3 regions of the Streptosporangium sp. NPDC020072 genome follow, and region 3 is predicted to be linked to each of the others. Evidence: riboswitches for the same ligand, from Rfam matches in the RefSeq annotation. Region 3 holds a riboswitch; each other region holds the start of a gene.
What was found. A riboswitch is a leader RNA that binds a small molecule or an ion and turns the genes downstream of it on or off. The one in region 3 is predicted to bind S-adenosylmethionine.
Positions count from the first base shown of each region.

Region 1: another riboswitch for S-adenosylmethionine. It lies ahead of thrC (threonine synthase); the one in region 3 lies ahead of ABZ470_RS07955 (glutathione S-transferase C-terminal domain-containing protein).
Region 2: another riboswitch for S-adenosylmethionine. It lies ahead of ABZ470_RS10865 (aminotransferase class V-fold PLP-dependent enzyme); the one in region 3 lies ahead of ABZ470_RS07955 (glutathione S-transferase C-terminal domain-containing protein).

Region 1 is NZ_JBEYAB010000021.1:23,686-28,622, forward strand. It holds gene ABZ470_RS37650 (trehalose-6-phosphate synthase) at 1-1,417, opposite strand, end outside; gene ABZ470_RS37655 (RNA polymerase sigma factor) at 1,523-2,083, shown strand; SAM riboswitch class I at 2,197-2,339, shown strand; gene thrC (threonine synthase) at 2,354-3,616, shown strand; gene ABZ470_RS37665 (MoaD/ThiS family protein) at 3,638-3,913, shown strand; gene ABZ470_RS37670 (cold-shock protein) at 4,304-4,504, shown strand; gene groL (chaperonin GroEL) at 4,828-4,937, shown strand, end outside.
Region 2 is NZ_JBEYAB010000004.1:266,828-271,764, reverse strand. It holds gene ABZ470_RS10875 (cytochrome P450) at 1-824, opposite strand, end outside; gene ABZ470_RS10870 (TerC family protein) at 834-1,568, opposite strand; SAM riboswitch class IV at 1,763-1,878, shown strand; gene ABZ470_RS10865 (aminotransferase class V-fold PLP-dependent enzyme) at 1,975-3,231, shown strand; gene ABZ470_RS10860 (NADH-quinone oxidoreductase subunit D) at 3,250-4,434, shown strand; gene ABZ470_RS10855 (acyltransferase) at 4,457-4,937, shown strand, end outside.
Region 3 is NZ_JBEYAB010000003.1:333,695-338,631, forward strand. It holds gene ABZ470_RS07945 (ABC transporter substrate-binding protein) at 1-644, opposite strand, end outside; gene ABZ470_RS07950 (FAD/NAD(P)-binding protein) at 676-2,436, opposite strand; gene ABZ470_RS07955 (glutathione S-transferase C-terminal domain-containing protein) at 2,465-3,406, opposite strand; SAM riboswitch class IV at 3,443-3,555, opposite strand; gene ABZ470_RS07960 (DUF402 domain-containing protein) at 3,608-4,120, shown strand; gene ABZ470_RS07965 (nitric oxide synthase oxygenase) at 4,129-4,937, opposite strand, start outside.

The DNA of each region.
Region 1 (4,937 bases), on a different contig from region 3:
GTGCGGCGAGCTGGTCAGCGAACCAGCGCTGCGGGGGAAGGGCGGTCGCCAGACGGGCCAGCCTGTCCCCCCGGACGGCGCGCTCGTGCTCGGGCATGACGAGGCCCTCGTGGATGGCCCGCGCCGTGGCCGAGACGTCGTAGGGGTTCACCAGCAGCGCGTCCGCGCCCAGCTCGGCCGCGGCCCCCGCCTCGCGCGACAGGACCAGCGCGCTGTTCGGGGACAGCACCGGCCCCTCCTTGGCCACCAGGTTCATCCCGTCGCGGATCGGGTTGACCAGCATCACGTCGGCCAGCCGGTAGGCGGCCAGCGACCGGGGATAGTCGTCCTGGACGTTGAGGATCAGCGGATCCCAGTCCTCGGTGGCGTACTCGTCCTCGATCTCCGAGGCGCAACGCTGCACCGCCGCGGTGTACTCACGGTATTCGGGCAGGTCGTGGCGGGAGGGGTAGGCGAAGGCCAGGTGCACGACCCTGCCGTGCCACTCGGGGTGCGCCGCGAGGAACTCCCGGTAGGCGATCAGGCCCCTGACGATGTTCTTCGACAGCTCGGTCCTGTCGATGCGCACGATCAGCCTGCGGTCGCCGACCAGCTCGCGCAGGGCGGCCATGTGGGACTCGACGTCGGGCTCGCGGGCGCGTTCCCACAGCGCCCGGCCGTCCACGCCCAGGCCGTGCACGCCGATCCGGGTGGTCCGGCCCGCGTGGGTCACCGTACGGCCCGCGCGCTCGACCCGCGCGTCCAGGACGCTCTCGCAGCAGTCCATGAAGGCCCCGGCCCAGCGGTCGGTCAGGAAACCCGCCTGGTCGGCGCCCAGGATGCCCTCAAGCAACTCGGCGGCGACCTCGTCGGGCAGCAGGCCGAAGTACTCGGGAGGGGCCCAGGGCGTGTGGGAGAAGTGGGAGACGCGCAGGTCGGGCCGTTCGCTCCTGAGCATCGCCGGGACCAGGGCCAGGTGGTAGTCCTGCACCATGACCTTGGCGCCGTGCGAGGCCTCCTCGGCCAGCGCCATCGCGAACGCCTCGTTGTAGGCCTGGTAGGACTCCCACTCCCTGCCGAACCTGGCGTCGAAGTGCGGCCTGTTCGGGGTGTCGTAGAGCAGGTGGTGGACGAACCACAGGGTCGAGTTGGCGACCGCGTTGTAGGCCCGCTGGAAGGTCGCCGGGGGGATGTCGAGCATCCGCAGCGCCCCGGTCTCGTATCCCGCCTGGTCGAGCCGCCCCCCGGGAGCGAGCCGTACGGCACCGCGGTCGCCGTCGGACAGGGCGGCGCAGACCCACAGGACGTCGAGCTCCTTGGACACCTCGGACAGGCCGGAGACCAGGCCGCCGCCGCCCCTGCGCATGCTCAGCGCGCCGCCCTCCGACATGGTGAAGGAGACCGGGCCGCGGTTCGAGGCCACCAAAATCCCACTCATCTGACCTCCTCGCCCGGGAGGACGTGGCTTGTCCCGAAGGTTAACCAAACGATAACCGGCGACCATAGGATGTCGAGCGACCGTGACCGTTGATGGGAACCCGTGATGGCGCTGGACGAGACGACCGAGGAACTTGCCCGTGCGGCCGCCGGAGGCGACCACCGGGCACTGGGCGAACTGCTGAAGCGGATCGAGCCCGAGGTGCTACGGCACTGCGGGCGGATCCTCCCCTACCGGCAGGACGCCGAGGAGGCCTGTCAGGACACCCTGCTCGCCGTGGCCCGCAACATCGCCAGGTTCGAGGGGCGGGCGCGGTTCAGCACGTGGCTGCACATCGTGACCGCCAACTGCGCGCGCACCACCTACCGCTCGCTCAAACGGCGTTCCGCCGAGCAGAGCTCGGAGGAGTTGCCGCTGCACAACAAGCCCGACGTCGCCAGGGTGAGTGTGATCGCGGGCTCCCGCCTCGACCTGCTCGACGCGATGGAGGCCCTTGAGGCGGACAAGCCCGACCTGGCCCAGGCGCTGGTGCTGCGCGACATCTGCCAGCTCGACTACAACGAGGTCGCCGAGCAGCTCGGCATCCCCCTCGGCACCGCCAAGTCGCGCATCCACCAGGCCCGCAAGTACGTCCAGGGAGCGCTCGGCGACGCCTACGGCTTCTGAGGTTTGTCCGGTTAATGACACACTTCATCTCGTTTGGTGAGACAACTGGTCAGGAGGGGCACAAGGCGAGGTAGAGTGCTTGAGACCTGCATGTCAGGTCCACAACTGAACATTGCTCATCCAGAGGGGTGGAGGGACCGGCCCTGCGAAGCCCCGGCAACCCTCCCGGTTCAAGACTCGCGATCTGGCGAGGGGTCGACCGGGACAGGTGCCAATTCCGGTCTGTGACCAGGGTGGTCGCAGACGAAGATGAGGGAAAGGCCTCGCTTCATGGCGCTCGCGAACACCGCAACCACCACCGCTCTTGACTTCGGTCCCGCCGTCGCTCTCTCCTGTCGTGAGTGTGGTGCCCGCTACGACCTCGGTCCCAGCTTCGCCTGTATCGAGTGTTTCGGGCCCCTTGAGATCGCCTACGACTTCGGGAACGTCACCCGGGAACAGATCTCGCAGGGGCCGGCCAACATCTGGCGCTACCGCTCCCTCCTGCCCGTCCCGGCGGACGTCGCCTCCAAGCCCAACACCGAGCCCGGCTGGACCAGGCTCGTCAAGGCCGACAACCTGGCGCGTGAGCTGGGCCTGCGCTCGCTGCACGTGAAGGACGACTCGGGCAACCCCACGCACTCCTTCAAGGACCGCGTGGTCGCCATCGCCGTCGAGGCGGCCAGGAACTTCGGCTTCCACACCCTGTCCTGCTCCTCGACCGGCAACCTGGCGGGCGCGGTGACCTCCGCCGCCGCCAGGACCGGGCTCGACGCCTGCGTGTTCATCCCCGCCGACCTCGAACAGGGCAAGATCGTCATGGCCTCCGTGTACGGCGGCAAGCTGATCGGCATCGACGGCACCTACGACGACGTCAACCGCTTCTGCTCCGAGCTCATCGGTGACGAGCTCGGCGACAAGTGGGGCTTCGTCAACGTCAACCTCAGGCCCTACTACGCCGAGGGCTCCAAGACCCTGGCCTACGAGATCGCCGAGCAGCTCGGCTGGCGGATCCCCGACCAGATCGTCATCCCGGTCGCCTCCGGCTCCCAGCTCACGAAGATCGACAAGGCGTTCAAGGAGCTGATCGCCCTCGGTCTCGTCGAGGACACGCCGTACAAGATCTTCGGCGCCCAGGCCGAGGGGTGCTCCCCGGTCTCCGCGGCCTACAAGGCGGGCCACGACGTGATCCGCCCCGTCAAGCCCGACACGATCGCCAAGTCGCTGGCCATCGGCAACCCGGCTGACGGGCCCTACGTGCTCGACATCGCCAGGCGCACCGGCGGTGGGGTCGAGGACGTCACCGACCCCGAGATCGTGGACGCCATCCGCCTGCTCGCCAGGACGGAGGGCATCTTCGCCGAGACGGCGGGCGGTGTCACCGTCGGGGTGCTGCGCAAGCTGGTCGAGTCGGGTCGGCTCGACCCCGACGCGGAGACCGTGGTCCTCAACACAGGTGACGGCCTGAAGACCCTTGACGTGGTCGCTGACCAGGCACGTCCCACCGCTGTCATCCGGCCCTCACTCGACGCGTTCCGCGCTGTCGTCGCCTAGAGCTCTGAAAGGTACTGAATTATGAGTGTTTCTGTACGGATTCCGACGATTCTCCGTACGTACACCGGCGGCGCGGCCGAGGTGAACGGCGAGGGCGGGACCCTGCGTGAGGTTCTGCAGAAGCTCGACGCCGACTTCCCCGGGATCGGTGCCCGTATTCTCGATGAAACGGGCAAGATTCGCCGTTTTGTGAACGTCTATGTCGGTGATGAGGATGTCCGTTTCGCCGACAACCTCGACACGGTGACGCCGTCCGGCGTTCAGGTCTCCATCATTCCGGCGGTCGCCGGAGGCTGATCCCGGCGGAGGCCGCGCGGGGCCCTGGGCGGGCCCTGGACGGCCTCCCGGGTCCCGGTGTCGTCCACTGTCATGGAACGGCGCCCCCGGAACACCCTCACGACACCCGCACCGGCCTGGCCGCGTGCGGGTGTCGTCTTTTGTGATGCAAGCTCACATTTTTGTGCGAAGACATAATGTAATATTTAACTAACTAGTAGTGATAGCAAAACTATGTTGGCGTGTTGAATGCGTCCGTAAAGCGGTAGTTTGCTGGTTGACTCTGTTGCCCCACGGGCTCTCACAGGTATGGTCGAGGGCGATCGACGTAGGCGATGTCTCCGCCTCGGAGATTGAGGACCTCGCGAGAGGAATGGGCGACGTCCTCAAGCCCAGTAAGAGGAGTCGGAAGTGGCGCAAGGCACCGTCAAATGGTTCAACGCGGACAAGGGCTACGGCTTCATCGCGGTAGACGGTGGTAAGGATGTTTTCGTCCATTACTCCGCGATCATGATGGATGGCTACCGTGCGCTCGAACAGGGCCAGAGGGTCGAGTTCGAGATCACGCAGGGACAGAAGGGACCTCAGGCGGAATCGGTCCGGACGGTCTGATCTCGTCCTCCGTCAGCTCGTCGGGAACCCGCTGGCGCATCCCGCGGCAGCGCAGTTCGCGCGGATCGCCCTCGGCATGTCGGCCCGGCTCGTCGCTCCCATCGGCGGGCCGGGCCTTCGCCTAAGCTGACACTCAGGTCAAAGGTCCTTGGCTTGCACTCGTCGGGGGAGAGTGCTAAACAGTGGTTAGCACTCCTCATTGGAGAGTGCCAAACCTGGATCGAGACGATGGGGCCCGCCGAACGGAGTCGCGGGCCCGTATGCCGTCGCGGGCGTCGCCTCGGTCTGGTGCAAGCCACCCTGTGTTTGGGAGGTCTAGCCGTATGGCAGCCAAGATGATCTCGTTTGACGAGGACGCCAGGCGCGGTCTCGAGCGTGGCATGAACCAGCTCGCGGACGCTGTCAAGGTGACCCTCGGCCCCAAGGGCCGCAA
Region 2 (4,937 bases), on a different contig from region 3:
GTGGGCAGCAGGCCGTGGTCGGCGCGCAGTCGTTCCAGCTCTGCCGGGTTGCGGAACAGCGACCACCAGCCGATTCCGGTGACGTTGACGGTCGCCTCGTGACCCGCGTTGAGCAGCAGCACACAGGTGCCGACCAGCTCCTCCTCGGTCAGGGTGTCACCGCCGTCGGCGACCAGGGCCAGGGCGCTGATCAGGTCGTCGCCGGGGTTCGCCCGGCGGGCGCGGGCCAGCTCCGACAGGTAGCCGGAGAACTCCTCCGCCGCCCGTACGGCGGTGCGCTGCGTCTCGGGCGACGGGTTGAGCTCGTACATCCCGCAGATGTCGGCCGACCAGGGCCGCAGCAGGTGCCGGTCCGCCTCGGGGACGCCGAGCATCTCGGCGATCACGGTCACCGGGAGCGGTTCGGCGACCTCCGCGATGAGGTCGCCGCCGCCACGTGCCACGAAGTCCTCGACCAGCCCGGTGGCGATCGAGGCGACCTTGGGCCGCAGCGCCTCGACCATCCGCGGGGTGAACGCCCGGGAGACCAGGCGGCGCAGGCGGGTGTGGACGGGCGGCTCGACGTCGAGCATCCCGGCCCTGACCACCCGCCAGAACGGGTCGAGGAAGGGCGGCTCCTCCGGTCTGCCGAACTCGGCGTGCGTGGCCACGTGCAGGTAGGACCGGCCGAGTCTCCGGTCGCGCAGCAACGCGTTGACGTCGGCGTGCCGGGCGACCAGCCACTGGCCGGTCGGCTCGAAGAAGGTGACCGGCCGCTGTCTCAGCTCGGCGTAGGCGTCATAGGGGTAGGCGACGAATTCCGGACTCCATGGGTCAAAACGCACAAACCCATGCTAGGGCTCCGGAGTCTTCTCGACGGCCCGGGAACGACGGCGGGCCCGGATGTTGAGCAGCTCGACCACCAGCGAGAACGCCATCGCGAAGTAGATGTAGCCCTTGGAGATGTGCTGTCCGAAACCCTCCGCGAGCAGCACGACGCCGATCAGCACCAGGAACGACAGCGCCAGCATCTTGATCGTCGGGTGCTTGTCCACGAAACGGCTGATCGGCCCCGAGGCGAAGAGCATCACCACGACCGCGACGATGACCGCGATGACCATGATGGCCAGCTCGTCGACCATGCCGACCGCGGTGATCACCGAGTCGAGGGAGAAGACGATGTCCAGCACCATGATCTGCAGGATCACCATGCCGAAGGAGGCCGCCGCCTTCCGGCCGCCGGAGTGGTCCTCGCCGTTCTCGGTGTGGCCGTGGATCTCGTGAACGCTCTTGACCAGCAGGAACAGCCCGCCGAGGATCAGGATCAGGTCGCGTCCTGATATCTCGTGCCCGAAGATCTCAAAGAGCGGGGCGGTGAGCCGTACCACCCAGGACAGGGCGAGCAGCAGCGCCAGGCGGCTGACCAGGGCGGCGAGCAGGCCCAGCCTGCGGGCGTTGTCACGCTGTTCCGGCGGGAGCTTCCCCGCCAGGATCGAGATGAAGATGATGTTGTCGATGCCCAGCACGATCTCCAGAGCGATCAGCGTGAGCAGACCTATCCAGCTCGCCGGGTCGGCCACCCAGTCCATCGGGTCCTCCAGTTTCGGTGGGGAGAGCGCCGCCCGCGCGCGGCGCGTGACCTGACGGGCGTTCACGGTCACAGCTCCAGACGATCGGACAGAACCGGAAGTTCCTCAGGATCACCGCCGAAACTCCAGCCCTCCGGACCCCTTCCCGCAGACTTGCCAAGCACCGCCTCTGTGTGGGTATAGTCCGGTTCGTAGGTCATGAGTGCCAGCGACAAGCCCCGGCTAGCTGGCCGGCAACCCTCGCGTCCGCGGCGGGGTGCCCCGGGTGAGGACCTGGTCCGGCACGAGGTGTGCCGGGCAAGCGCGGGCTCCAGCACCAAGGCCATGGCTTGGGGTCCGATGACCTCCAAGGAGCTTTGGCGTGTCCACACTGACGATCTTCACCTCCGCCGCCGCCGCCGAGACCGTGACCGTCCCGGCGACCCGTGTCCCCGACGACCGGCCGATCCCCGCGGTCCTCGGCGCCGACCTTGAGGTGCCCGTCAAGGGCGGCAGGCTGGTGCCGTACGCCAACCTCGACTACGCCGCCAGCGCCCCCTGTCTTGAGCCGGTGAGCGCCGCCGTCGCCGCCGCGCTCCCGGCCTACTCCAGCGTCCACCGCGGCGCCGGATACGCCTCCCAGCTGACCACCGCCCGCTACGAGCAGGCCAGGCACACCGTGCGGGCCTTCGTCGGGGCCCGTCCCGACGACGCGGTGATCTTCACGAGGAACACCACCGACGCCACCAACCTGCTGGCCCGCAGCCTGCCCGCCGGGACCACCGTGGTGGTCTTCGAGACCGAGCACCACGCCTCGCTCCTGCCCTGGGCCGACGTCGTACGGCTGCCCGCCCCGGCCTTCCCCGGTGAGGCCGTCCGCGCCGCCGACGACGCGCTGGCCGCGATCGACGGCCCCAAGCTGCTGGTCGTCACCGCCGCCTCCAACGTGACCGGCGAGCTGTGGCCGATCGCCGCGCTGGCCCACATCGCCCACCGCCACGGCGCCCGCGTCCTGGTCGACGCCGCCCAGCTCGTCCCGCACCGCCGCCTCAACCTGACCGCGCTCGACCTGGACTACGTGGTCTTCTCCGGTCACAAGCTCTACGCCCCGTTCGGCACCGGCGCGCTGATCGGCCGCTCCGACTGGCTCTCGGTCGCCGAGCCGTACCTCCGGGGCGGCGGGGCCGTCAGGGCCGTCGAGGACGAGACGACCGACTGGCACGACGACCCCGAGGCCCGTCACGAGGCGGGCACGCCGAACGTGCTGGGCGCCATCGCGCTGGCCGCCGCCTGCGACGCGCTGAGCGCGACCGGCTGGGACGTGCTGGTGCGCGAGGAGGAGCGTCTGCTGGCCCGCCTGCGCGCCGGTCTGGCCGGGATCGAGGGTGTGCACGAGCTGTCCCTGTGGGGCCCCGACCACGCCCGCGTCGGCATCGTCTCCTTCGTCGTGGACGGCTTCACCGCCCGTGAGGTGGCCGAGACGCTGTCCGGCGAGTACGGCATCGGCGTGCGGGACGGCAAGTTCTGCGCCCACCCCTTCGTCAGGCACCTGCTCGGCGCCAAGGACGGCGGCTGCGACGACGTCACCGCCTCCGCGGTGCGCGCGTCCATCGGCGTCGGCAGCACCACCGAGCACGTCGACCGTCTCGTCGAGGCCCTGCGGGATCTCGTCACGCGCCGCTGACGTGACAGCATGGGGCCTATGACTGAGCCCCGGGAAGTGAACGTGGGGATCGGGGCCGGAGCCGACGCCGTCGCGGGAGCGGCGGCGGCCGGCAAGGAGCTGGCCACCGAGGACATGGTCCTGAACATCGGCCCGCAGCACCCCTCGACCCACGGCGTGCTACGGCTGCGCCTGACGCTGGACGGCGAACGGATCAGCGCCGCCGAGCCGATCGTCGGCTACATGCACCGGGGCGCGGAGAAACTGTTCGAGGTCAGGGACTACCGGCAGATCATCGTGCTGGCCAACCGGCACGACTGGCTGTCGGCGTTCGCCAACGAGCTGGGCGTCGTGCTCGCGGTCGAGCGGATGCTCGGCATGGAGGTCCCCGTCAGGGCCGTGTGGGCGCGCACCCTGATGGCCGAGCTGAACCGGGTGCTCAGCCACCTGATGTTCCTCGGCTCCTACCCCCTCGAACTGGGCGCGATCACCCCCGTCTTCTACGCCTTCCGTGAGCGCGAGACCCTCCAGGCCGTGATGGAGGAGATCTCCGGCGGCCGGATGCACTACATGTTCAACCGGGTCGGCGGTCTCAAGGAGGACCTGCCGTACGGCTGGCTCGACCGGGTGACCCTGGCCGTCGCCGACGTACGGCGCCGCCTGCCCGACATCGAGGCCCTGATCAGCGGGAACGAGATCTTCCTGGCCCGCACGGTCGGCGTCGGGGTGCTCGACCGCGAGACGATCATGCAGTACGGCGTGAGCGGCCCCATCGCCCGTGCCTCCGGCGTCGGCCTCGACCTGCGCAGGGACGACCCCTACCTCGCCTACGGCGAACTGCCGGTCAAGGTCGTGACCCGTTCCGCGGGAGACTGCAACGCCCGCTTCGAGGTGCTGCTCGAACAGGTCCGCGTCTCCCTCGACCTGGCCGACGTCTGTGTGGAGCGGCTGCGGTCCCTGCCGAGGGGGCCGATCAACCAGCGTCTGCCCAAGGTGCTGAAGGTCCCCGAGGGCCATGTCTACGCCTGGACGGAGAATCCACTCGGCATCAACGGCTACTATCTGGTCTCTCGTGGCGAGAAGACCCCCTGGCGGCTGAAGCTCCGGTCCGCCTCCTACAACAACGTCCAGGTGCTGAGAGAGATGTTGCCTGGACATCTGGTTTCCGACATGGTGGCCATCCTGGGGTCGATGTTCTTCGTGGTCGGTGACATCGACAAGTGACCCGGAGCGCGGAAGGGGGGACATGAGCGAGCGCGTGGACGCCGCTTCCCGCGTCGGAGGCCCGAAGCGGGACAAGTACATCGACTGGCTCCGCGCGGTCAGCCTGATCGTCGTCGTGGTCTGGCACTGGGCGTTCACGATCCTGCAGTGGGGGCCGGCCGGCCCCTCCCCGACCAGCCCGCTCGGTTTCACCTCGGGGTTGTGGATCCTCACCTGGCTCTTCCAGGTGCTGCCGCTCTTCTTCTACGTGGGCGGATACGTCCACCTGATGTCGTGGAACCGCGCCTGTGAACGCGGGGTCGGCATCGGCGCCTTCGTGTGGCGGCGCATCCGGGCCCTGGCGATCCCGGCGCTGGCGCTGTCCCTCGCGTGGCTCGCCTTCGGCGGGGTCATCTGGTTGATCTTCGACGTGCCGTGGATCGGCCGGGCCGTGCTCCTGGTGCTGAGCCCGCTGTGGTTCATCGGCGTCTACCTGATGCTGGTCGCCCTGCTGCCCGTGATGC
Region 3 (4,937 bases):
CGCCGGTAGTGGGCCTCCTGGCCGGGGGTGAACCGGTCGAGGATGAACGGTCCCGTGCCGACGAGGTCGGGACCGCCCGCCTTGAGGTCCTTGGCGTTCCTCAGCGACTTCGGGGAGACCTGTCCGGCGTACGGCGAGGCCAGGAAGTCCAGGAACAGGGCGTCGGGCGCCTTGAGTGTGATCTTCAGCGTGTAGGGGTCCGTCACCTCGGCCGAGGAGTACTCACGCAGCTGGATGCCGGCGACGGCGGGGTTGTACCCGGGCGCGACGAGCTGGTCGAGGTTGGCCTTGACCGAGGCCGCGTCGAACTTCTCCCCGTCGTGGAAGGTCACGTCCCTTCTGAGCTTGAAGGTGTAGGTGAGGCCGTCCTTGGAGACCTCCCACGAGGTGGCCAGCCACGGCAGGAACTCACCGTCCCTGCCCCTGGCGACGAGCGCGTCGAACTGGTTGTGCACCAGCAGCCTGGCCTTGTTCTGGCCCCACTGCTGGGGGTTGAACGTGATGGGCTGCGTCTCGATCGCCCACACCAGCGAGTCCCCCTCGGTGCCGCCGCCTGAGGCCGGGTTCGCGGCCCCGGTCTCGGTTCCGCACGCGGCGAGCGTCAGCACCCCGGCCAGAGCCAGGACGCCCCGTTGCGCTTTCACTTACCTTCTCCTCGGGGAGTCGTGCGCCGCCTCAGGCGACATGTCTGATCTCGGTGGTGACGGCCTCGGACAGCACGATCCGGGCCAGGGCGTCGGCGTGGCGGAAGAGCGGGGCGTCGAGGCCGGGTCTGGCGAAGCCGCCGGTGACCCGTCCGCCGACGACCCAGGGGCCGAAGGCGAACCTGCGGGGGTGCGGGGTGTCGAGGCGGTCGAGCAGGCGGCGGTCGGCGGGCCGTACCCTCAGCAGGCCCGACGACTCGTCGATCTCACCGCGGTCGCGCAGCGCGGAGATCAGCGGGTCGGTCGAGCGGCTCACGCTGGGTGCGGGCAGCCTGGCCTCGACGAGGGACCTGGCGGTGACGGCGCCGGGCAGGGTGGGGCTCTGCGCGACCCATCGCCCGCCGCGGTGCTCGACCCTGACGTCGGCGCCGAGGAAGGTGACCACGCCCGCCCTGGCCAGGGCCTTGAGCTCCTCAAGCCGGGGGCCGGGCGGGCCGCTGGCGACGTAGCTGAAGAAGCCCTCGAACCACCGGTCGGAGATTCCCCGTTCGGCGAGGACGCCGTTGACGGACAGTAATCCGAGGATCAGGGCGTGGTCGGCACTGTACGCGGAGTCGGAGCGTCGTTGCAGGTCGGCGGCCATGTAGCCGTCCATCCACCGCCGCAGTCCCGCCTGGTCGCCGAAGCGGATCCGCTCCAGCGGCCGGTCGAGCCGGTCCAGGTCGAGCCGGTCGGCGTGCCGGGGTACGGCCTTGCGGATCAGCAGCCGCATCCCGGGGCTGCGCCATTCCTCTGCGGCGAACCGTTCGGCGAACTCCGGCCAACCGGTCCTGACCCGTTTCGGATGGCTGTTGAGGAGTTCGTGGTAGTAGGCGAAGGCGAGTTCCTTGGCGGCCAGGGGCCACACGTCCCGCCGGAAGTTCCACGGCCCCTCCCCCAGCGCCCCCGCCGTCAGGAAGCGCGGCGCGGGCGGCCGGAGCCCCTGGAAGCGGTAGGCGGTCTTGGCGTGGTACGGCACACCGCGCCGTGACCCCACGTGCAGCAGCGGTTCCCGCCCGCTGGGCAGGTAGACGAGCTCCCCGTCGTGTTCCCTGACGAACCGGCCGCCCCTTCCCGAGGTGAGCAGCACCATCAGGTCGACGAAGGCCAGTCCCAGGCCGCGCACGATCACCGGTTCACCGGCGGGCAGCCGGTCCAGGCCGAGGTCGAGGTCCGCGGTGTAGCCGGTCGGCAGGTAGCGCAGGCCGCTCTCCCTTGCCAGGGCCGTCAGCCCGCGTTCCTCCGCCGCCGGGGTGACGTCGCCGTGTCCCTGCGCGAGGATCACGGCGCCCACCTCAAGGGTCGTCCCGTCCTCAAGCAGTACGGCCTGGCCTCCCGGGACGTCGGTCAGGTCGAGTGCCCGGGTCCGGTGCACGTGCACCCGGACACCGCGGGGGGCGGTGTCCACGGCTCGCCGGAAGGCGTGGGTGAGGTAGGCGTTCTGCACGGGCCGGGGGACGAAGCGTCCGGGGTCGCAGCCGAGCCACTCGGCCAGCGAGGGGCCGGGGCGGATCGGGCCGACGCACCGGACGGACTCGTCGGTGAAGAGCGTCACGTCGGCGGCGGCGGAGTTCATCCAGAGCAGGTCGGGTTGCCGCTCGCGCCAGACCCTGCCGCCGCCCGGCGGGTAGGGGTCGATCACGTGGACGTCGAGCGACGGCCAGCTGAGCAGTTCGGCGGCGTTGGCGCAGATCCGCTCGACCAGGCAGGTGCCGGTCGGCCCGGCGCCGACGATCGCGATGGAGGCGCTCACGCCGACCACTCCCCTCTCGTACGGTCCGTCACAGCGCTGCTCTTCGATGGGGCAGGTCCCAGTCGGGGGTGGCGGGCTCGACCGGCACCCGCCACGGGTCGGTCTCCCCCGTGGGGGAGGCGAGCACGGTGAGGTCGGTGTTCTCGCGGAAGGCGGGGTGCTGGTAGAGGTCCCTGGCGTAGTCCCACAGGTTGGGGAAGGCGGTCAGCGGGCGCTCGCTGATCCTGGCCGACGGGTTGTCGCTCACGTCGAACCTGACCAGGGTGGGCCAGAGCCGTACGTCGGACTCGGTGACGGCGGAGCCGAACAGGAACCTGCGGCCGGCGAGCCTGGCGTCGAGTTCGTCGAGGAAGCCGATCACGGCCTTCCTCGCCCGGTGGTACTCCGGTTCGGTCGTGGCGGCGGAGACCCGGCCCGCGGCGGTGTTGGCGTACTCGTAGATGCGCGCGTTGAGCGCGTCGATCTCGGTCCGCAATTCCTCGGGGTAGAGGTCGGCCTCGGGGTCGCCGCCGAAGCGTGTGCCCAGGTCGATGGTGATGTCCGGGAAGTTGTTGCTGACGATGCGCCCCCTGTGCCGGTCCCACAGCACCGGCACGGAGACGTGTCCGTCGAATCCGGGTTCGGTCGCCTCGTAGGCCTGCCTGAGGGTCGCGAAGCCGTTGACCGGGTCGGCGCCGCGCCGCTCGCGGAACGCCCACCCCCTGCCGTCCCGCTCGTCGTCCACGTAGGACAGCGAGACGACGTCCTGCAGCCCTTTGAGGGAACGCACGATCGCCGTACGCTGCGCGTAGGGGCAGACCGCCGCGACGTAGAGGTGGTAGCGCCCGGCCTCGGCGGGGAACTCCCCGGTGCCGTCGTCGGTGATCCGTCCCTGGAAGGGGTAGCGGGGGCCGGGCCTGCCACCGGGCCGGTAGCGGCCGTGGGTGTCCAGGTCCACTGGGCTGGCGTAGTTGAGTGTGATCTCGGACATGTGACACTCCCAGGGCATGCCTCGGTGACCCGTGCGGGTCCGCGCTTGCGGCACGCCGACCGTGCCACCCGGTCCTCCCCGGGGGCACCCCGCCGCGGTGCGAGGGTTGCCGGTCAGCGAGCCGGGGCTTTGCACTGACACTCTTAACCTAGTTAGACGGTAGGAAATACATAGATCTCTGTCAACCCTTAAAGTCGGGGGATGTCTCATGAGATCGTCCGCGTGGTCTACCGCAAGTACGACGGCTCGCTGCACTGGAACCACCCGGCCCTGCTCCTCGGCGAGGACGAACACGGCGTGTGGGTCGGCTGCCCGCCCGGCAGCAGCGGCAGGCGGGGGCAGGAGCCGCCCGTCGTCTGGGACGAGCCGTTCGTGATCCTCTTCCCCCGTGACGCCTGGTGGACGGCCACCTTCAACGCGGCGCCGTACAAGGCCGAGATCTACTGTGACGTCTCGACTGTGCCGCGCTGGGACGGCGACGAGGTGACCATGGTCGACCTCGACCTCGACGTGATCCGCATGCGCAAGGACGGCCGGGTGCTCCTGGACGACGAGGACGAGTTCGAGGAGCACCAGGTCCGCTACGCCTACCCCAGGGAGATCGTGGAGGGCGCCCGCGCCTCGGCCGCCGCGCTGATGGAGGCCGTCACCGCCAGGACGGCCCCCTTCGCCTCACCTCCGCACTGGCTCTCCCTGGTCTCCGGGAACCGCTGAGAAGGACGTCACCGCCCCGGGCTCCACCGGCCCGCCGACCGCTCCCTGGAGTCGGGGTGGGTGACGAAGTTCGGCGAGAGCCGCTCCTGGTCGTAGTACCGGTGGAAGACCGGGGTCGCGGCCCCCGAGATGGGCGGGACGATCCAGCTCCAGTCGGCCGGGCAGGTCCTGCCCGCGCTCTCCTCCCGCGCCACGTGCGTCAGGAAGCGCCTGGACTCGGCGTGGTGGTCGGTCATGGTGACCCCCGCCCTGTCGAAGGAGTACAGGACCGCCACGTTCAGTTCGACCAGCGCGTGGTCGCGCCACAGCGAACGCTCGTTACGGGTGTCCAGGCCGAGCCGCGCGGCGACCAGGGGCACCAGGTTGTAGCGGTCGGGGTCCGCGAGATTGCGCGCCCCGATCTCGGTCCCCATGTACCAGCCGTTGAACGGCGCGGCCCGGTAGCAGACCCCGCCGATCTCCAGGCACATGTTCGAGATCACTGGTACGGCGTGCCAGCGCAGCCCCAGCCGCTCGAACCACGGATAGGCCGGGTGGGACAGCGGCACCTCTAGCACCGCGTCCCCGGGGATCGTGGACAGCACAGGCGGCCCGTCGCCCATCGAGACCGCCAGGGGAAGCACGTCGAAGGGCGTGCCCCGGCCGCCCGGCCAGCCGAGTTTACGGGCCATCGTGGTGAACCCGGCGTTGCGCGGATCACCGACGACCGAACCGTCGTCCATCGCGTACCCCGCGTAACGGATGAGCTGCTCGTTCCAGATCCTCGGCCCCGGCGCCCCCGGCCGGTCCTGGGCGAAGATCGTGATCATCGGCCGGA